DNA from 4 places in the Sphingobium sp. RS1 genome. Region 1 is predicted to be linked to each of the others. Evidence: predicted binding sites of a transcription regulator. Region 1 holds the regulator's gene; each other region holds the start of a gene.

Region 1 (5,361 bases):
CCGACGGTGCGGTCCTGCGTCGCGGCACTGCTGGTGCTGGGCGGACTGGCGATGGGGCGGGACGCAGTGACGCTGCGGCTGGTGGCGACAGGCGCGCTGATCGTGCTGCTGCTATGGCCGGAGGCGCTGACGGGGCCGAGTTTCCAGATGAGCTTCGCGGCGGTGACAGCATTGGTGGCACTGGCGGAGCATCCGCGCTTTCGGGCTTTTGCCGCCGCACGGGACGAAACGTGGGCGCGTAAGCTGGCCCGAAATCTGGCGGTGATGCTGGCGACGGGCATCGCTGTCGAATTGACCCTGATGCCGATCGCGCTGTTCCATTTCCACAAGGCCGGCCTGCTGGGCGCCTTCGCCAATCTGATCGCCATTCCGCTCACCACCTTTGTCGTCATGCCGCTGGAGGCGCTGGCGCTGCTGCTGGATGTGGCCGGGCTGGGTGCGCCGGCCTGGTGGCTGACCGAGCAGGCGCTGAACCTGCTGCTGTTGCTGGCTCATGGCGTGTCGGCCAGCCCGATGGCCAGTCTGCTGGCGCCGACCATGGGGGCGGGCCTGTTCGGTATCGCGATGATCGGCCTGCTCTGGAGCCTGCTGTGGCGAACGCGCTGGCGCTGGCTAGGCCTGCCTGCTGTCCTGATGGCTGTGGCAGTGACCTTTGCTGCGTCGCCACCGGATATCTTGGTGACTGGAGACGGTCGCCATGTGGCGGTGCGGACGGAAAAGGGCATGGCGATATTGCGCGATCGAGCAGGCGATTATGTGCGCGACGTGCTGTCGGAAAGTGCCGGCTATGATGGCGAACTGGCGGCGATTGCCGACTTGCCGGCGGCGCGCTGTTCCGTGGATCTCTGCGCTGTCCGGCTAAAAGACGGCAAAGGACGCAACTGGCGACTGCTGTTCACACGCAGCGATGTGTTGATTGGCCGGCAAGATTTTGCCCGGGATTGCGCCACAGCGGATATCGTGGTCAGCGATCGCGGCCTGCCACGCTGGTGCCGCCCGCGCTGGATGAAGATCGACCGCCGGTTGCTGGCGCGGACCGGCGGTCTGTCGATCGGTTTGGAACGGGGCGAAGTTCACACCGTCCATCGGCCCGGCGATGCCCATCCCTGGATCAGTCGCCCAAGGCCCCGGCCAAAAGAGGGGCAGCCGAGAAGGGCGACGCCTTAATTATAGCGACGCAGCAGCCCGGCCAGCTTGCCCTGAATGCGGACCTGCCGGGGGTCATAGATTTGCGGCTCATAGGCGCTATTGGCCGGGTCCAGCCGTACCCGGCTGCCTTCCCGGCGGAAATATTTGAGCGTGGCTTCGGCTTCGTCGATCAGGGCGACGACGATCTGCCCTTCGCGGGCGACATCGGTGCGCTGGATCAGGGCGAAGTCGCCGTCGAGGATACCGGCTTCCATCATCGAATCGCCGGACACTTCCAGCGCATAATGGTCGCCCGCGCCGAGCAGGGCGGCCGGCACGGAGAGCATGGTCTGCCCTTCCATCGCCTCAATCGGGACACCGGCTGCGATCCGGCCGTGCATCGGGATTTCGATCACGTCATTGGCCGCGATCGGCAGGATCGGCGCGGACGTCACCAGCTTGGGCTTGGGCGGAACGATCGGCGTAGGCGCACGGTGCATCGCGTCGGGCAGCTTGAGCACTTCCAGCGCGCGGGCGCGGTTGGGCAGGCGGCGGATGAAGCCGCGCTCTTCCAGCGCATTGATAAGGCGATGGATGCCTGATTTGGAGCGCAGGTCGAGCGCGTCCTTCATTTCCTCGAACGAAGGCGATACGCCGCCCTCGTCCAGTCGGGTCTGAATGAAGCTCAGCAATTCCTGCTGCTTGGGCGTCAACATCGCGGTCCTCCGTGGAACGTATGAGGAACGCATAGGAAACAGATCGGGCTTAGTCAAGCGTCCTGCGTGTCAGAGCGGCACGATCGTGACCCGCGTCCCCGGATCGGCTGGCGGCGATCCAGCCGGGCGCAGGATCAGGCAGTCGGCGCGGGCCATGGCGGCGGTGGCGGCGCTGTCTTGCGAGGTGACGGAGACGATGCCGTCGGGCGCACGCCAGGCTCGCAGATAATCGTCGCGATCGCCGGTTTGCGGCAGGGCTGAGGCCAACTGCGCCTCGGTCGTCAGCGGCAGCGGATCGCGCGCGCCGCTGATGTGGCGGACGAGCGGGAGCAGGAAGAGCGTCGCGGTGACGAAGGCGGAGACGGGATTGCCGGGCAGGCCGAGGAACAGGCTGTCGCTCAGCCGTCCGGCCATTAACGGCTTGCCGGGGCGCATCCGGATCTTCCAGAAATCGAGTGTGCCTCCGGCCTGGATGAAGGCGGGGCGGACGAGATCATGATCGCCCACTGACGCGCCGCCGGTCGAGACGATGATGTCGGCATCCTTGCAGCGCTCCAGCGCGGCGACCATCGCGTCAAGATCGTCCGGCACGATGCCGAGGTCGATGATATCGCATGGAACGGCGGCGAGCAGCGCCGCGAGCATCGGCGCGTTGGAGGACGGCAGCAGGCCCGCCGGCGTCGGCGCGCCCGGCGCGACCAGTTCATTGCCGGTGGAGAGTATGACGATGCGGGGACGATGGGCTACCGGCAGGGCGCCATGTCCGCCCAGCACGGCAAGGGCGATTTGTGCGGGGCCGAGGCGGCTGCCTGCCTCCAGCAGGATCGCGCCCTTCGCAAAGTCTGACGCGGCCGGGCGGACATGGCGGCCGGGCGCCAGCGGATCGGCGCTGGCGGTCAGCCGATCGCCGTCGCGGATTGCATTTTCCTGGATCAGGATAGTGTCGGCGCCCGGCGGCAGGGGCGCGCCGGTGAAGATGCGGCAGGCCTCGCCGGGGGCAAGTGGTGGCTGAATGCCGGTGCCGGCCGCGCTTTCGGCGGTGACCCGCCAGGGACCGGGCATTTCGGTGGCGCGCACGGCATAGCCGTCCATCGCTGACAGGTCCGCCCAGGGCTGGTCGCGTAGCGCGGTCAGATCCTGCGCCAGCCAGCGGCCGACGGCATTAGCAATGGGCACGGTTTCCACCGGCAGCCGGTCGGCGAGCGCGAACAGGCGGGCCTGCGCCTCTGCGACCGGCAGCAAACTCATGGGACGCGGCGCCAGTCGCCGGACTTGCCGCCGGTCTTGGCTTCCAACTGGACGGCGCCGATGACCATCGCCTTGTCCAGCGCCTTGGCCATGTCATAAATGGTGAGCAACGCCACGGAAGCGGCGGTCAGCGCCTCCATCTCCACCCCGGTCTGGCCGGCAGTGCGGGCAGTAGCTGTGACGGTAACGCCGGCTGCATCCAGATCGAAATCGACCGTCACGGCGCTGAGCGCGATCGGGTGGCAGAGCGGGATGATGTCGGCGGTCTTCTTCGCTGCCATGATGCCCGCGACCCGTGCCACCGCGAGTACGTCACCCTTCTTGACCAGCCCATCGGCAATGGCCTTGGCGGCTTCAACGCTCATGTCGATGCGGCCGGAAGCGACGGCTTCGCGCGCCGTCACTGCCTTCGCCCCGACATCGACCATGCGTGCCGCGCCATCCTCGTCCAGATGGGTGAGGCTGCTCATGCCCCGGTCAGCAGGTTGCGGGTGGCGGCCTCCACATCGGCCTGCCGCATCAGCGTTTCGCCGACCAGGAAGCAGCGCACGCCATGATCGGCCATGGCGGTGAGGTCGGCATGGCTGCCAAGGCCGCTTTCGGCGACGAAGGTGCAGCCTTCGGGCGCCTTGCCCACCAATTCATAAGTGCGGGCGAAATCGACCGAAAAGTCACGCAGGTCGCGATTATTGACGCCGATCAAGCGCGAGCGAAGGTTCAGTGCGCGTTCCAGTTCGGCTTCGTCATGCACCTCGATCAGGGCATCCATGCCAAGACCGAGCGCGGCGTCCTCGATTTCCTGCATCTGGCCATCGTCCAGCGCCGCGACGATGATGAGGATCGCGTCGGCGCCGAGCGAACGGCTTTCCAGCACCTGCCAAGGATCGACCAGGAAATCCTTGCGCAGCACCGGCAGCGCGCAGGCGGAACGGGCGGCCATCAGATAATCGTCATGACCCTGAAAATAAGGTTCGTCGGTGAGGACCGAGAGGCAGGCCGCGCCGCCGGCAGCATAGGACTGGGCATGGGCGGGCGGATCGAAATCGGCGCGGATCAGGCCCTTGGAGGGGCTGGCCTTCTTCACTTCCGCGATCAGGCCGAAGCCGGAGCGGGCAGCATCGTCCAGCGCCTTGCGGAAGCCGCGCGGCGGCGTCTGCTCGCTGGCGCGGGCGTGGAGTGCGGCAATGCTGGTCGCGGCCTTGCGGCGGACGACATCCTCACGTTTGAAGTCGCAGATTTCGATCAGCTTGTTCGTCATTTGTAGGCAATCCAGCAATTGAGCAGAGCGTTGGCAAGGCCGCGGTCGATGGTTTCGGCGGCTTCCTCCACGCCTTCGCGAAGGTTGGATACGGCGTCGGCCACGACAAGGGCGGCAGCGGCGTTGAGCAGCACGGCGTCACGGTAAGGGCCGACCTCGCCCTGAAGCAGGGCGCGCAGGGCGGCGGCATTATGGGCGGCGTCCCCGCCTCGGATCGCCTCGACCGGATGGGTGGAGAGGCCGAGTTCCGCGGCGGTCAGGCGGTGCATGGCGACAAGGTTATGGCCCTTCACTTCCGCCATGTCATTGCCACCGGCGAGCGAGAGTTCGTCCAGCCCTTCATCGCCGGAAATAATCATCGCCCGGTCGACGCCCAGTTCGGCCAGCGCCTCGGCATAGATGGGGACATAGGCGGGGCGGGCGATGCCGACCAACTGGCGGCGGACGCCGGCCGGATTGGCGAGCGGTCCCATCAGGTTGAAGATGGTGCGTTCGCCGATCGCCTTGCGGATCGGGCCGAGTCGCTTGAGCGCAGGGTGGTAATTTTGCGCGAAGAGGAAACAGATGCCGAGATCGGCGAGGGTGGCCTCTGCGGTCGCGGCGGCCTTGTCGAGGTTGAGACCGAGGGCTTCGAGCGTATCGGCGGCGCCCGCCTTGGACGAGGCGGCGCGGTTGCCGTGCTTCGCTACGGGCACGCCGGCGGCGGCGACGACGAGGGATACGGCAGTCGAGACGTTGAGCGTATGATGGCCATCGCCCCCGGTGCCGCAAACGTCGATCGCGCCGGCAGGGGCGCTGACCGATATCATCCGGGCCCGCATGGCGCGGGCGGCGGCGGCGATTTCGGTGGCCGTCTCGCCGCGCCGGGCCATGGTGACGAGGAAATCGGCGATGGCGTCGTCGCTGAGATCGGCGTCGAACAGCAGGTCGAAGGCCATGGCAGCGGCATCGGCCGACAGCGGCGTGGAAGGATCGGGCAGGCTGGTCATCGCCATCGGCCTTAGTCGGCGC
Region 2 (5,361 bases), 1.3 Mb from region 1:
AGCAACATCCCCGAATATAGCCATGGCAATCGCGAAAATCACGAACCGCGCCGTCCCCGCAAGCTGCTGCTGCACGAACGCGAGATCGAAAAGATGCACAGCGCCGTGTCGCGAAAGGGCATGACGCTGGTGCCGCTGATGATCTATTTCAACAGCACCGGCCGCGCCAAGATCGAACTGGCGCTGGCCAAGGGCAAGCAGAATCACGACAAGCGCGAGGCGATCAAGGATCGCGACTGGAAGCGGGATCAGCAGCGCATCATGCGGGACAAGGGCTGATCCATGGACAATCGGCTCACTCGCTGGTGGCATGCCAATGCCCCGACCCGCGAATCGCTGGAACAGAGCCGAGTCCTTGCCCCCGTCGCCCATCGTGTGCTGGAACCCTCGCTCTGGCGTTTCACTCGCCGCTCGGTCCCCCGTGGCGTGGCGCTGGGCCTGTTCGTCGGCATCTTCCTGCTGATCCCCGGCGTCCAGATCGCCGGCGCGGCGCTCCTCGCCCTGCCGTTCCGCGCCAATATCCCGGTCGCGGCGGCCATGACCTTTCTCTCCAACCCCGCGACCACCCCGCTCATCCTGATGGCGTCGGTGTGGCTGGGCAACTGGATGCTCGGCCGCAGCGCCGATGCGACCGGCTTCATGGCGCTGGTCGATGGCCATGCCTCGGTCCGCGAATGGACCACATGGCTGCTCTCCGAAGCCGCGCCGGCCATGCTGCTCGGTCTGTTCCTCATTTCGCTCGCCAGCGCCGCGATCGGCTATGTCATCGCCGACTGGTTCTGGCGCCGCCGCATGGGCCGGAAATGGCAGGCGCGCAAATTGAGGATTGGCAAGGTCCATAAAAGCGGCGCATTGGAGAAAGCGACGGGCGCCTGACGCCTGCGCGTTTCGATACCAAAAGCAGGACATCGGGTTTGAAAAGAGGTGAAGAGGCCTGGCTGATCCAGCCGCGCTCGCGACTGGCGTTGCCGCTGCTGATCCTGGCCGCGCTGGCGTCAGCCGCGCTGGTTCTCTACGCCGCGGGCAGCTGGCCGCTGGCCGCCGGGTTCGGCGCCACCATCCTCACCGCCGCCGCCTTGCTGACCTGGTACCAGCATCTCTATCCGCCCCAGATATCGGATCGCGAAGCCACGCCCGACTGGACCGTCGCGCGCGCCGCCGCCGATGCCTCCAGCATGGCGATCGCCGTCACCGACCGGGCCGGTCGCCTCGTCTGCGCCAGCGACCTGTTCGGCGAATGGTTCCCCGGCTATCCGACCCCGCCCGCCGTCACCGCCGACGAAGCGCTGGCCGACACGCTGGCCAAAGCCGCCCGCGCCGCCTGGCGCGATGGCGAGGCAAAGGTGGAGGGCTTCACCCAGGGCGCCCTGCGCCTCGATATCGACATCGCCCGCACCGGCCGGTCGGAAGATTATCTGCTCTGGCGCTTCACCCCGGTGCGGCAGCCGAGCGCGCTGGACGACGTCAACCGCTTCCTGACCGGGGAAGCAGGACGGCAATTGGGCGAAGCGGGCATCATGGCGGTGATGATCGGCGGCGAAGGCCGCATCCGCGCCGCCAATGGCGCCTTCCTGCTGCGCGCCGCCGGGCGCATCGACGCCAATATCAGCGGCCGCGATTTCGCCGCCCATATGCGGGTGGATGACAAGGGCCGGCTGTTCCTGGCGCGCGAGGAGCAGGGCGGCCTGCCGCTGCGCCTGCTCCAGGTGCCCTTGAAGCGCGCCGCCCAGCCCAACGGAGCGCAGGCATCGATGCAGGACGGGCCGATGCTGCTCCTGCTGATCGACGAGCCTTCGGGCGGCGGCGGCACCTCGGCGCTCTCCTATATCGAAACCCTTCTGTCGCTGCTGCCCTTCGGCCTTGCCATGGCGGACCGGGACGGCCGCGTCCTCTTCCTCAACCACGCCTTTGCGCGAGTTGCGGGTCTGCGTGATGGCGAAAAGCCCAGCTATCCCGGCGACCTTGTCGTGCGGGAGGATCAGGCGGCCGTTGCCGACGCGGTGCGGCGCTTCGCCGTCGGCCCGCAAATGTCGGGCGACATCGCCGTGCGCATGCGCGACAATCCCGATGATCCGATCGCGCTGTCGCTGGCCGGTGTGCGCGGCCTTGGCGAGGCGGCGGTGCTGCTCAGCCTCAAGGACAATAGCGAGGAATCCAACCTCAAGCGGCAGGTGGCGCAGGCGACCAAGATGCAGGCGATCGGCCAGCTCGCCGGTGGCGTCGCGCATGACTTCAACAATATCCTGACCGCGATCATCGGCCATTGCGACCTGATGCTGATGCGCCATACGCCCGGCGACAGCGACTATGACGATATCCAGCAGGTGAAGTCGAACAGCAATCGCGCTGCGGGCCTCACCCGCCAGCTGCTCGCCTTCTCCCGCCAGCAGACCTTGCGCCCGCAAATCCTGCAACTGCCCGATATCGTGGCGGACGTCTCCACGCTGCTCAAACGCCTGCTCGGCGAAAATGTGAAACTGGACGTCACCCATGGCCGTAATCTGGGCGCGATCCGGGCCGATCCGGGCCAGCTGGAACAGGTGATCGTCAACCTCGCGGTCAATGCTCGCGACGCCATGCCCGAAGGCGGCACCGTCAATATCCAGACCTATGCCGTTCCCGCCATCAAGGTGCGGGAAATGCGCCAGCAGATATTGCCTGCCGGCGATTATACCGCGCTGCGCGTGTCCGACACGGGCCTTGGCATCCCGCCGGACATCCTTGCGAAGATATTCGAACCTTTCTTCACTACCAAGGAACTGGGCAAGGGCACCGGCCTTGGCCTCTCCACCGTCTATGGCATCGTGAAGCAGTCGGGCGGCTATATCTTCGCCGAATCCGAACTGGGCCGGGGTGCCAGCTTCGTCATCTACCTGCCGGTCCATAGCGGCGCCGATATCGAACAGCCCGCCGCGCCCAAGGCATCGGCTCCGCGCGCCGAAACCTGGGGCACCGGCACGGTGCTGCTGGTGGAGGATGAGGATATGGTCCGCGCCGTCGCCGAACGGGCGCTGACCCGGCAAGGCTATAAGGTGCTGACCGCCAATGACGGCGAACAGGGGCTGGAAGTGCTGGGTGGCGCGGAAAAGATCGACCTGCTGATTTCCGACGTGGTCATGCCCAATATGGATGGCCCGGCCATGGTGGCGCAGGCCCGTCGCACCCATCCTGACCTGCCGGTCCTGTTCATGTCGGGTTATGCGGAGGAGCAACTGCGCAAGTCGATCGACATCGCCAATGTCGCCTTCCTGCCCAAGCCCTTCTCCGTCAACCAGTTGGCCGAAGCTGCCCGCGACGCGCTGGCCAGCGCGTCGGCGGCGGAATAGCCCTGCGCTGGATCAAGGTGAATATGCTGGGCAATGCCCCCGCGATGCGGTAGCGAATCGGCTGCATAAGAGCGTTTTCTAAGCAGATGGAATCATCGGCTGACTCGAGAAAACGCGGTAAACAAGAATCTGGAGCATCCGCGCCCATGTAATCGAGGCGGATGCTCTAACGGGCCAGAAGAACAGGGGCACAGCAGCATGTCGGACGCCAAGAGCATATTGATCGTCGAGGATGAGGCGATGATCGGCATGATGCTGGAGGATTATCTCGACGCGCTGGGCTATCGGCTGCATGGGCTGGCGGCATCGGTCGATGAAGCCTGTGCCATGGCCAGCAAAGGCGGCTTCGACGCGGCGCTGGTCGACTGCAACTTGCAGGGTGAAAAAAGCTGGCCCGTCGCCGATATCCTCGCCCAGCAGGACATTCCCTTCATTTTCGCGACCGGTGGCATGGCTGACGATCTCCCCTCCACGCATGCCGACCGGCCGACGCTCGCCAAGCCCTTCACCATCGGGGCCGTCGAACGCGCTCTGGGCAAGGTTCTGGGCAGTTAAGAACGGCGCAGCGGGAACCGGATAGGAAATTTCCGTTCCCCTCTTGTTCTTGTGGAACAAACAGGATACATCATCGGTCAGACGCACGGAGCCCATGCGTTCCGCTTGACAGAGGACTGGCCGATGACTGCACTGCTCTCACTCATCGATTCCAAGAAGACGGGAAACATGGACAGACAGAAAGCATTGGACGCGGCGCTCGCACAGATCGACCGCGCCTTCGGCAAGGGCAGCGCGATGAAGCTCGGCAGCCGGGAAAAGATCGAGATTGAAGCGATCTCGACCGGCTCCATCGGCCTCGACATCGCGCTCGGCATCGGTGGCCTGCCCAAGGGGCGGATCATCGAAATCTATGGTCCCGAAAGCTCGGGCAAGACCACGCTGACGCTGCACGCCATTGCCGAAGCGCAGAAGGCCGGCGGCACCGCTGCCTTCGTGGATGCCGAACATGCGCTCGACCCGGCCTATGCCAAGAAGCTGGGCGTCGACATTGACGAACTGATCGTGTCGCAGCCGGACACCGGCGAGCAGGCGCTGGAAATCGTCGATACGCTGGTCCGCTCCAACGCCATCGATATTCTTGTGATCGACTCGGTCGCCGCGCTGGTGCCGCGTGCCGAAATCGAAGGCGAGATGGGCGACAGCCATGTCGGCCTCCAGGCTCGCCTCATGTCGCAGGCGCTGCGCAAGCTGACTGGTTCGATCGCGCGCTCCAAATGCATGGTAATCTTCATCAACCAGGTGCGCATGAAGATCGGCGTGATGTACGGTAACCCCGAAACCACGACCGGCGGCAACGCCCTCAAATTCTACGCCTCGGTTCGTCTCGACATTCGTCGTACCGGCCAGATCAAGGATCGCGACGATATCGTCGGCAACGCGACCCGCGTGAAGGTGGTGAAAAACAAGGTTGCCCCGCCGTTCAAGCAGGTGGAATTCGACATCATGTATGGCGAAGGCATCTCCAAGATCGGTGAAATGCTCGACATCGGCGTGAAGGCCGGCCTCGTTGAAAAATCGGGCGCCTGGTTCTCCTACGACTCGATCCGCATCGGGCAGGGGCGGGAAAACGCGAAGACCTATCTGCGCGAACATCCCGAACTGGCGGACAAGCTGGAACAGGCGATCCGCGGCAAGACCGACGAAGTCGCCGAAGGGATGATGACCGGACCCGATGCGGAGGATGATGGCGAATAAGCCCTGACGGTGCGCCCGGCCGGATCAGCCGGATCGTACCCCATGGCCTCCGCCCGCCTTGCGCATCACGCACTGAAAAGGCCCGCCGCGTCTCCCACGCAGCGGGCCTTTTACCGTCGATGGTGGGGAGGGGGGGACTTTTCGATAGGATCGTCGCTGCGTAACGAAATGTCGGAATCCACGGGAAATGTGCGAAGTTAAGCGCGTCCGTTCCTGTTGTTGATGTCTCTCCGGCCTCATCGGGCGCCCTGCTTTCTCCCTCATGCCAAATCTGTTCTGGCAA
Region 3 (5,361 bases), 610 kb from region 1:
AGCGCCCGGTAAAGCTGCGCTTCTCCTTCACGACCTTTTCCGGCGTGCCTTCCGCGACGACTTCGCCGCCCTTCACGCCGCCTTCCGGTCCCATGTCGATGATCCAGTCGGCGGTCTTGATGACATCCAGATTATGTTCGATCACGACCACGCTGTTGCCCTGTTCGACCAGCGCGTGGAGGACTTCCAATAGTTTGCGGACGTCTTCGAAATGCAGGCCGGTGGTGGGTTCGTCCAATATGTACAGCGTCTGGCCGGTGGCGCGGCGGGAGAGTTCCTTGGCGAGTTTGACGCGCTGGGCTTCGCCGCCGGACAGGGTCGTGGCCTGCTGGCCGACCTTGATATAGCCAAGGCCGACTTCGGCGAGCATCGCCATCTTGTCGCGGATGGGCGGCACGGCCTTGAAGAATTCGACTGCATCCTCGACCGTCATGTCGAGGACGTCGGCGATGCTCATCCCCTTGAACTTCACCTCCAGCGTTTCGCGATTATAGCGCGCGCCGTGGCAGACGTCGCAGGTCACATAGACGTCGGGGAGGAAGTGCATCTCGATCTTGAGCACGCCGTCGCCCTGACAGGCTTCGCAGCGGCCGCCCTTGACGTTGAACGAAAAGCGGCCGGGCTTGTAGCCGCGGGCCTGCGCTTCGGGGAGGCCCGCGAACCAGTCGCGGATGTTGGTGAAGGCGCCGGTATAGGTGGCCGGGTTGGAACGCGGGGTGCGGCCGATGGGCGACTGGTCGATGTCGATCACCTTGTCGCAATGTTCGAGGCCGGTGATCTTGTCATGCGGGCCGGCAACGATGCGGGCGCCGTTCAGCGCGCGGGCGGACGCGGCGTAGAGGGTGTCGATGGTGAAGCTGGACTTGCCCGATCCGCTGACGCCGGTGATGCAGGTGAAGGTGCCGAGCGGGATCGATGCGGTCACGCCGGTCAGATTGTTGGCGCGGGCATTGTGGACGGTCAGCTTCTTGCCGTTGCCCTTGCGGCGCTTGGCCGGGACTTCGATGCGGCGGGTGCCGTTGAGATAGTCGGCGGTGAGGCTGTCCTTGTTCTTCAGCAGTTCGGGCAGCGTGCCCTGCGCGACGATGGTGCCGCCATGGACGCCCGCGCCCGGCCCCATGTCGACAATATAGTCGGCGGCGCGGATCGCATCCTCGTCATGCTCCACAACGATGACGCTGTTGCCGAGGTCGCGCAGGCGCTTGAGGGTGACGAGCAGGCGGTCATTGTCGCGCTGATGAAGCCCGATCGAGGGTTCGTCGAGGACGTAGAGGACGCCGGAGAGGCCGCTGCCGATCTGGCTGGCGAGGCGGATGCGCTGGCTTTCGCCGCCCGACAGCGTGCCGCTGGTGCGGTCGAGGTTGAGGTAATCGAGGCCGACATTGTTGAGGAAGCCGAGGCGTTCCACGATTTCCTTGAGGATGGCCTTGGCGATTTGGCTCTGCTGGTCGTTCAGATGATCGGGCAGGGTGGTGAAGAAGGCGAGCGCGTCCACCACCGAGCGGCGGGTGGAGACGGAGATATCCTCGCCCGCGATCTTCACGGCCAGCGCTTCGGGTTTCAGGCGGGCGCCGTTGCAGGTTTCGCAGGGCATGGCGGTCTGGTACTTGGCCAGTTCCTCGCGCATCCAGGCGCTGTCGGTCTGGAGCAGGCGGCGATTGAGGTTGCCGATGACGCCCTCGAACGCTTTCTTGACTTCGTAGCTTTTCTTGCCGTCCTGGAAACGCAGGGTGACGGGCTTGCCGCCGGTGCCGTGGAGGATGATGAGCTTCACTTCGCCCGGCAGGTCGGTCCACGGGGTTTCGAGGCTGAAGCCGAACTCCTTCGCGAGGGAGCCGAGCACCTGCATATAATAGGGGCTGGGCGGGTTGGACTTGGCCCAGGGGACGACGGCGCCCTTCTTGATCGAGAGCGCTTCGTTGGGGACGACGAGGTCGGGGTCGAATTCCTGCCGTTCGCCAAGGCCGTCGCAGGCGGGGCAGGCGCCCAAGGGGGCGTTGAAGGAGAAGAGGCGCGGTTCGATGTCGGGGATGGTGAAGCCGCTGACCGGGCAGGCGAATTTCTCCGAGAAGACGATGCGGTTCAGGGGGATGCCCGCGCCCTTCATCTTCTTGTCGGTGGACTGAACTTCATTTTCGCGGCCGGGGACGACGCCTTCGGCCAGGTCGACATAGGCGAGGCCGTCGGCAAGTTTGAGCGCCTGCTCGAAACTGTCGGCGAGGCGGGTGGCCATGTCGGCGTCCACGGCGAGGCGGTCGACCACGACTTCGATGTCATGCTTGTATTTCTTGTCGAGGGCGGGGGCGTCCTCGATCAGCATCATTTCGCCGTCGATGCGGACGCGGGTGTAACCCGCCTTCTGCCATTCGGCCAGTTCCTTGCGATATTCGCCCTTCCGCCCGCGCACCACGGGGGCGAGCAGGTAGAAGCGGGTGCCTTCGGGCAGGGTCGCGACGCGGTCGACCATCTGGCTGACGGTCTGCGCGCTGATGGGGAGGCCGGTGGCGGGGCTGTAGGGGATGCCGACGCGCGCCCAGAGCAGGCGCATATAGTCGTAGATTTCCGTGACCGTGGCGACGGTGGAGCGCGGGTTGCGGCTGGTGGTCTTCTGCTCGATGGAGATGGCGGGGGAGAGGCCCTCGATATGCTCGACATCGGGCTTCTGCATCATCTCAAGGAACTGGCGGGCATAGGCGGAGAGGCTCTCCACATAGCGGCGCTGCCCTTCGGCATAGATGGTGTCGAAGGCGAGCGAGCTTTTCCCCGAACCGGACAGGCCGGTGATGACGACAAGGCTGTTGCGGGGCAGATCGACATCCACGCCCTTGAGGTTGTGTTCACGCGCGCCGCGCACGGAGATGTGGGTCAGACTCATGCGGTCGTTCTATATTTGTTCGAAAGGGGCGGGGCAAGGCTATCCAACCCATATCGTAAAGATCGAGGGTGTGAAGACGGCAGGGGCAGGCTGCGTGATGATCAAAGCAGCATGATTGCGGGTTCTGGCCATCTTATCCGATTGGAACCAAAATTATCTGTAAAGATACCGATAAAATAAGTATTATGTCATAATTGATTTCTGAAGGGGGCGGAAATGAAGGATTTGGTCAATTGTAAATTTTCGTCTATTTTTGCTCTGATGGCGTTGAGTGCCTGCGCTTCGCTCGAAACAGGTTATATCGACTATCGTCGGGCTGAAGATCCGGTAGATGTTGCGAAGAGGGTGGCCGAATATCCAGCGGACTGTATGCCGAAAACGATCGGCGATGCCGGGAACAACCATTGTAAGCCGCTTTTGGGCGTCAAGCTTTTCCGAAAAAATGTGTCCCGCAAGCCGGGGATCAGGCCCGATGAAGTCTATTCGATCAGGCTGGATTATGGATATATGAAATATGTCTCAGAACTTCCCTTCACGCCCGGGAAACTGATGGCGGGGAAAAATCCCTTTCGTTCCCAGGCGGAGATCGTGGTTTTGGCCCGCGCATTCGAGTTTCAGCCCAAAGACGCTGCAGCCACCACCGCCGATACTGCTGAAAAGCCTGCCGATGCATCAGCGCAGGAAAATGCCTTTGTAGATCTGGATGCGCAGAGCCTGAATTCCGCGCGCGTTATCTATTACAGTCCTGACGTTGAAAATGGCCAAGGCCTGAATTTCAGCAATATTCCGATCGCAGGACCGACAACCTATGGCGGCAGACCGGTCGGCATACAGATCATCGTGCTGGAACTGGACCGGGTCAGTGAGGAAATGAAGGGGCTCCTGAGCAGCCTTGCGAGCCTTGGCCAGACGAGCGGCGCATTACCGACCGGCGGCGCCGCCAATATCCTGCTGAACCTGGGGAAAAGCCTGCTGGAGAGCAACCAGGATGACGTCGTATTTGAGTATCGCTTTGTACTCGATCCATCGAGCGCACAAATTTCCTATAATTCCGCGCCTTTTGAGGAGGGGCGATATGTGTTGCGCCGCCTGCACAAAAGGAATGTCGATCACATCTGGCGCAATCTGGAACTGGACCATAATAGCGGGCAGTTGTTTGTAACGCAGTTTGACCAGGCTGGTTCGGCAACCGGTCTGCGGCCATTTTCCGATGATACATATTTCACGGTGAATATCGTCAATCATGGTGCGGGTGCGCAGGAAGCGGCCTATGTCAATCGTCGGTTAACTGACCTGCGGGCGGCGATCGAAAGCAGTGCTTCAGCGGATAATAAGACGCTTACCGCGATCGATACCGTGTTGCAGGCATCCACCAAGGAGTTGCGCGGTGACATATTGGTTCGTGATCTGACGCGAGATTGGGAAGATGTGGTGGGTCGTGCGCGGACTTACGCCAACAATATTGCGATAGCAGGGCTGCCCGGTACCTGCACCCTAATCGCGAAGGCGGGGGACAAGAATAAGGCGCAGTTTGAATTGCTGAAGTCCGTCGTAGAATTCAGCACATCCTGGAATGATGCTCTTCAAAAGGGTGCATCCGGCAATGCGCTGTTCGAAGCATCCGAACAGCGCAAGATCGCAGGTTATGTCGGCGGTTTTTTCATGAGCATCGACACAGGCGGCGCGGCTTTGGGTGCAAAAGCGGTGACAGCTGACATGTTTCTCGACACGACGAAATTCCAAACCCTGATGACACGGGCAGCACCCGATGATCTGGCGGAAACGACGGCAGCCTATGCCGGCCTGTTAGCGGCAAAAAATTGCGATGAACTGATTGCTTTGGGGCTCGCGAAACCATGAAAGTCCCATGAACGGCACGGCCACGGATCGTTCAGGCCGGTTCGGGCATTGAGGGCGTCAGATTTCAATCACCGGGGGGACTGGTCGCGAGGAGATAAGCGATGCCTGTCCTGTTGTTTCGTCATATGCCCGCCGTCGGGCTGCTGTCCCTGTCGCTGGCCCTGGCCGCGTGCAAGGAGGACAAGCCGGCCCAGCCCTTTTCGCTGACCGATCAGGCGTGGAGCAACGCCTTCGCCGAGAATGGCAGTGGCTTGCCGCCTTTGCCCGACGCGCAGCCGATGCTGGCGGATGCGGGCGGCGGGGCGCCGGCCGCCTATGCGCCGCCGGCAGAGCGGCTGCCCGCCGCACGGCCGATCGCCTATGCCCGGCCGCAGGGTGACGAATATGCCTGGATCGACCGGGCGGACATGTTTTCCGACATGCTGGGCGATGCGCCGCCCGATTATGGCTTTGGTTATGATGACGGCGTGCAGCCCTGGGCCTGGCAGAGCAGCGACGATTATCTGCGCTATGCCGAGCCGATCGACGGCGGTTATCGCTATTATTATTATGAGCCGGGGGCCGACGCCCCCTATCTGGTGCGCGATCCGTGGAACAGCTACGGCTATCGCGACGAGCGGCTGGTG
Region 4 (5,361 bases), 470 kb from region 1:
AAGCGCCTGATCGATTACGCCATGAAGCTGGAGGGCTTTCCGCGCCACAGTTCGACGCACGCGGCGGGCGTGGTGATCGGCGACCGGCCGCTCAGCCAGCTGGTGCCGCTCTATCGCGATCCGCGATCGGACATGCCGGTGACGCAGTTCGACATGAAATATGTCGAGGGCGCGGGGCTGGTGAAATTCGACTTCCTTGGCCTCAAGACGTTGTCGGTGTTGCAGAAGGCGGTGCAGTTGCTGGCCGGGCGGGGCGTGACGGTCGATCTCGATACGCTGGCCTGGGACGACAATGCGGTCTACGACCTGCTCCAGCGCGGCGACACGGTCGGCGTGTTCCAGCTGGAATCAGAAGGCATGCGCAAGACGCTGGCCGCCGTGCGTCCGACCAATTTCGGCGATATCATCGCGCTGGTGTCGCTCTATCGCCCCGGTCCAATGGACAATATCCCGATGTTCGGCCGCCGCAAGAACGGGCAGGAAGAGATTGAATATCCACATATTCTCCTGAAACCGATCCTCGAAGAAACCTATGGCATCTTCGTCTATCAGGAACAGGTGATGCAGGCCGCGCAGATACTCGCCGGCTATAGTCTTGGCGACGCCGACCTTCTGCGCCGCGCCATGGGCAAGAAGGTGAAGGCGGAGATGGACGCGCAGCGGTCCCGCTTCGTGGAGGGCTGCGCGCGCAGCGACATCAAGCCGGCCAAGGCGAACGAGCTGTTCGACCTGATCGACAAATTTGCGGGCTATGGCTTCAACAAGAGCCACGCAGCCGCCTATGCGCTGCTCGCTTATCAGACGGCCTGGCTCAAGGCCCATTATCCGGCGGAATTCTATGCCGGGTCGATGGCCTTCGACATCCATCTGACCGAAAAGCTGACCGTGTTTGTGGACGATATGCGGCGGATGGGGCTGAGTTGCCTGCCGACCGACCTTAACCGCAGCGAGGCGGACTTTACCGTCGAGGCGGTGCCTTATGAGGGCGAGGATGCGCGCCTTGGTTTCGCGGTGCGCTATGCGCTGGGCGGGCTGAAGGGCGTGGGTGAGAAGGCGATGGAGCAGCTTGTCGAGGAGCGCGACAAGGGCGGGCCTTTCAAGTCGCTGGATGATTTTGCCGACCGGATCGAGCCAAGGATGCTCAATCGGCGGCAGCTGGAAAGCCTCGCGGCGGCGGGGGCGTTTGACGGCATCCATGCCGACCGTGCCGGGGTGCATGCGGCGGCGGAAACCATCCTGTCGGTCGCGTCGAGCAATGCAGCGGCGCGCGAGAGCGGTCAGGGCGGCCTGTTCGGCGATGTCGAGACGACCCATGCCGATGTCCGCATCCCGCCGCATCAGGCCTGGACCGTGGCGGACCGCATGGCGCAGGAAAAAGAGGCATTCGGCTTCTATTTCTCCGCCCATCCTGTTGATCGCTACAAGCATCTGGCCGATGCGCGCGGCGCGAAAAGCTATGGCCTGGTTTGCCAGTCGCCCATGCCCGCGCCTAATGCTGAAGGGCGGGCGATGACGATCATGGCGGCGATGGTCGAGGATGTGCGCTGGCGCGAAACGAAGCGCGGTGCGCGCTATGCCAACGCCACCTTCTCAGACCAGAGCGGTCAGTTTCAGGCGAGTTGCTTTGACGAGGCGGCGTGCAAGGCGATCGAGGAACTGGCGGCCGATGGCGATTGTGCGCTGCTGATCGTGGAACTGGATCGGTTGCCGGGCGAAGAAACGCCGCGCGTGACCGTGCGCGGGATCGAAGCCTTCCGCACCATCGCCAGCGCGTCGCGCATGGAACTGGTGGTCGATGTGGAAACGACCGAGGCGATCGACGCGCTGGCGGCGTTGCTGGCTGGCGCCGGTGGCGGCCGCAGCGAGATATTCCTGCGCGCGCCGGTGGGCAACGGGCAAGCCGCGAAGCTGTTTCTGGGCGACCATTATAGTTTAGGTGCGGATCAGGTCGACGCGATCGCCACGATCCGCGGGCTGACGGTGCATCGCTTCGAACGGATGGACGTGAAGGCGGATGGATACCGCACCAAGATGCGGCGGTCGGCGATGCGACTGGCGGGGTGAGGGGGCTAGCGGCAGATGGCGGCCAGATGCGGACACTCTTTCTCCCCTCCCTTTCAAGGGAGGGGCCGGGGGTGGGTACGCCGCGCAGCGGCGCTCTGCCGTCGATAGGTTCGAAGCTCGCTTTGCTCGCACCCACCCCAACCCCTCCCTTGAAAGGGAGGGGCTTATGTCCCCTAACCATCCATCCCAGTCTAAAATAACCGCATCTGCGCGCCTTCGGGCGGACGGAACAGGTCGGTGCGCAGGGTCAGGCGTTCGGCGCCAAGGCCTGCCCGCTTGCGGGCCTTGCTGAAGCGGGTGCGGATGAGGTCGGCCCAGACGCCTTGCCCTCGCATGCGCGTGCCGAAGTCCGGATCATTGTCGCGCCCGCCGCGCAGGTCGCGGATGATGGCCATCACCTTGCCGGCGCGGTCGGGATAATGGGCCTCCAGCCAGGCGCGGAAGAGCGGGGCGACCTCGTGCGGCAGGCGGACGGGGATATAGGTGACTTCGCGGGCCCCGGCCGCAGCGACGCGGGCGACCAGCGCTTCGATTTCATGATCGGTGATGGCCGGGATGATGGGAGATATGCTGGCGGTGACGGGGACGCCGGCCTCGGCCAGTTGGCGGATCGCGTCCACCCGGCGCAACGGATGCGGCGCGCGGGGTTCCAATGTACGCGCAACCGCGGGGTCGAGGCTGGTGACGGAGAGGACCACGGCGACCAGCCCGTCCCGTGCCAGATCGGCCAGCAGGTCGATGTCGCGCAATATGCGGTCGGACTTGGTGGTGATGTAGGTCGGATGGCGGGTTTCGACCATGATCTCCAATATGGAGCGGGTGATGCGCCAGTCCTTCTCGATCGGCTGATAGGGATCGGTATTGGTCCCCATCGCAATCGGCGCGACGGCGTAGGTCTTCTTCGACAGTTCGGCGCGGAGCAGCTTTGCGGCGTCGGGCTTGGCGAAGAGCTTCGTTTCGAAGTCCAGCCCCGGCGACAGGTCGTGATAGGCATGGCTGGGCCGGGCGAAGCAGTAGATGCAGCCATGTTCGCAGCCACGATAGGCGTTGATCGACTGGCTGAAGCCGATGTCGGGGCTGGCGTTGCGGGTGATGATGGTGCGGGGATGTTCGACCGTGACCTGTGTCCGGGTACGGGCGAGCGGGCCGTCAATGTCGGTGAGCGCATCGAGCCAGTCGCCGTCCGCTTCCCGCTGGGGCAGGTTGAAGCGGCGGCTGTCGCCGTTCAGCGTTGCGCCTCTGCCTTTCTCGATAGCCATGAAGCATGAGAACATATTGGGAACAAAATGTCAAAGTGAGACAGCGAGTCAGACAGGTAAATCGCTATATCGTTTTACTTAGTTAGCTAACTAATGAAAATGTCATAGGCAAGAGCGAGGCTTGGGCAGGCCGAGCGTGAACGGATCGCGGTGTTGCTGCGGACCCTAGAGCCAGATGACTTCACATTGACCCATTCCGTCATTGCGAGCGGAGCGAAGCAATCCACTGTGGTGCGCCATGGATTGCTTCGCTCCGCTCGCAATGACGATGCCGACATATGTCATCCCGCCCTAACGTTCCGTCAGGCGGGGCATGAGTTCCACGAAGTTGCAGGGGCGGAAACGGCTGTCCAACTGGGTGACGAGGATGCCGTCCCACGCGTCCTTCACCGCACCGGTCGAGCCGGGCAGCGCGAAGATATAGGTGCCGCGCGCGACGCAGGCGGTGGCGCGGGACTGGATGGTTGAGGTGCCGATGCTCTGGTAGCTCAGCCAGCGGAACAGTTCGCCGAAACCGGGGATTTCCTTGTCTTGCACCTGCGCCAGCGCTTCGGGCGTGACGTCGCGGCCGGTGACGCCGGTGCCACCGGTGGTGAGGATGACGTCGATTTGCGGGTCGTCTATCCAGGCGTGGAGCCGGGCGACGATGGCGGATTTGTCGTCCCGCTCGATATAGCGGGCGGCGAGGATATGGCCTGCATGCTCCAGCCGCTCGACCAGCGCGTCGCCGGAGCGATCCTCGGCCAGGCCGCGCGTGTCGGATATGGTCAGCACGGCGATGCGAACCGGGATGAAGGTCCGGCTCTCGTCAATCGGCATCAGTCGGAGCCGCCGCCCATGCTGCCGCGACCGTCGGCCTTGCTGAGGCGGACCAGCTTCACGCCCTTGGCATTGGGGAAGGTCGGCCACATCCCCTGCGCCATGCCGGTCAGGCAATCGGCGCTGCCCTTCGCCTGGATCTGGTACATCCAGTAGTTGCGCATGACGATGTTCACATAGGCGCGGGTTTCATAATAGGGCAGCGATTCCATGAAGAGCAGCGGATCGCCCTTGTCATGGACCTGCGTGTTCCAGCGATCGACCGGCAGCGGGCCGGCATTATAGGCGGCCATGACCTTGGGCAGGAGGCCGCCCGTCGCGCTCATGTCGCGCAGGGATTCGAGGTAGCGCTGACCATATTCCATGTTGGTCGACGGCACGAACAGTTGCGATGCGTTGGCGAGGCCGACGTCGCCCGCCGTGCCGGGACGCACCTGCATCAGGCCGCGCGCGCCCGCGCTGCTGACCACATCGGCGCGGAAACCGGATTCCTGGAGCGTATGGGCGTAGATGAGCGAGGGGTCGACGCGCCAGCCGCCGTCCGGGCGCCAGTCGGGCGCGGGGAAGCGGGCGAAGCTGTCGGGCTGCTTGCCGGCCGGGCCATTATGGGCGAGCCAGAGCTGGGTCGCGGGCAGGTTCAAGGCGCTGGCGAGGCGGAGCAGCGCGTCATATTGATCGCTGCCGCCGATCTTCGCCTGATAGCGGATGAGTTCGTCGGCCCGGCCATTGTCGCCGATCGCGGACAGGGCGATGGCGGCGCGGGCGTTGGGGCTACCTTTCAGCTTGTTCCATTCCAGCGCGCCGAAGCGGCTGCCGACCGGGGCGCCACCCAAGGGCAGGCCAAGCGATTCGCGGGCGAGCAGGCCGTAGAAGGTTTCGTCGGAACGGGCCGCCTGCTTGAGATAATTGGCGACCTTTTCCGCCTCGCCGCAGACCATATAGGCGCGCGAGGCCCAATAGGCGCCGGCCGAGCGCATGTCGGCGTCGCCAGCCAAGGCGGCGACATTGGCGAAGGCGGGTGCGGCGGTGCGGCAGTCATTCTGGCGCCAGGCAGCGAGGCCGGTGGTCCAGTGCGCCTGCACGGTCCAGTCGCCGCCGGTGCGGGTTTCCAGCGCGCGCGCGGCCATGCGGCGGGCGTTGGTGTCGTCATTTTCGATATAATAAGCCCAGGCGACGCGCTGGCGCACTTCGGTCAGCCCCTCATTGGTGAGGCCTGCTT

The links. The regulator LexA, encoded in region 1, represses DNA repair genes until DNA is damaged. The targets are predictions, from matches to a motif close to GTTCCNCNCTTGTTCT.
Region 2: recA (recombinase RecA) is a predicted target of LexA. The motif match lies at 3,916-3,931, and genes of this name have one in related genera.
Region 3: uvrA (excinuclease ABC subunit UvrA) is a predicted target of LexA. The motif match lies at 2,882-2,897, and genes of this name have one in related genera.
Region 4: ACNHGR_RS03890 (PA0069 family radical SAM protein) is a predicted target of LexA. The motif match lies at 3,332-3,347, and genes of this name have one in related genera.

What each region holds. Positions count from the first base shown of each region.
Region 1 is NZ_JBLZXE010000002.1:933,528-938,888, reverse strand. Features, by position in the region: gene ACNHGR_RS06155 (ComEC/Rec2 family competence protein) at 1-1,167, shown strand, start outside; gene lexA (transcriptional repressor LexA) at 1,164-1,844, opposite strand; gene ACNHGR_RS06145 (molybdopterin molybdotransferase MoeA) at 1,914-3,092, opposite strand; gene moaC (cyclic pyranopterin monophosphate synthase MoaC) at 3,089-3,562, opposite strand; gene trpC (indole-3-glycerol phosphate synthase TrpC) at 3,559-4,350, opposite strand; gene trpD (anthranilate phosphoribosyltransferase) at 4,347-5,339, opposite strand.
Region 2 is NZ_JBLZXE010000002.1:2,269,981-2,275,341, reverse strand. Features, by position in the region: gene smpB (SsrA-binding protein SmpB) at 1-279, shown strand, start outside; gene ACNHGR_RS12770 (DUF2062 domain-containing protein) at 283-876, shown strand; gene ACNHGR_RS12765 (hybrid sensor histidine kinase/response regulator) at 915-3,326, shown strand; gene ACNHGR_RS12760 (response regulator) at 3,525-3,881, shown strand; gene recA (recombinase RecA) at 4,005-5,078, shown strand.
Region 3 is NZ_JBLZXE010000002.1:1,546,209-1,551,569, reverse strand. Features, by position in the region: gene uvrA (excinuclease ABC subunit UvrA) at 1-2,875, opposite strand, end outside; gene ACNHGR_RS09105 (hypothetical protein) at 3,092-4,735, shown strand; gene ACNHGR_RS09100 (hypothetical protein) at 4,837-5,361, shown strand, end outside.
Region 4 is NZ_JBLZXE010000002.1:459,578-464,938, forward strand. Features, by position in the region: gene dnaE (DNA polymerase III subunit alpha) at 1-2,064, shown strand, start outside; gene ACNHGR_RS03890 (PA0069 family radical SAM protein) at 2,256-3,323, opposite strand; gene moaB (molybdenum cofactor biosynthesis protein B) at 3,615-4,142, opposite strand; gene ACNHGR_RS03900 (lytic transglycosylase domain-containing protein) at 4,142-5,361, opposite strand, start outside.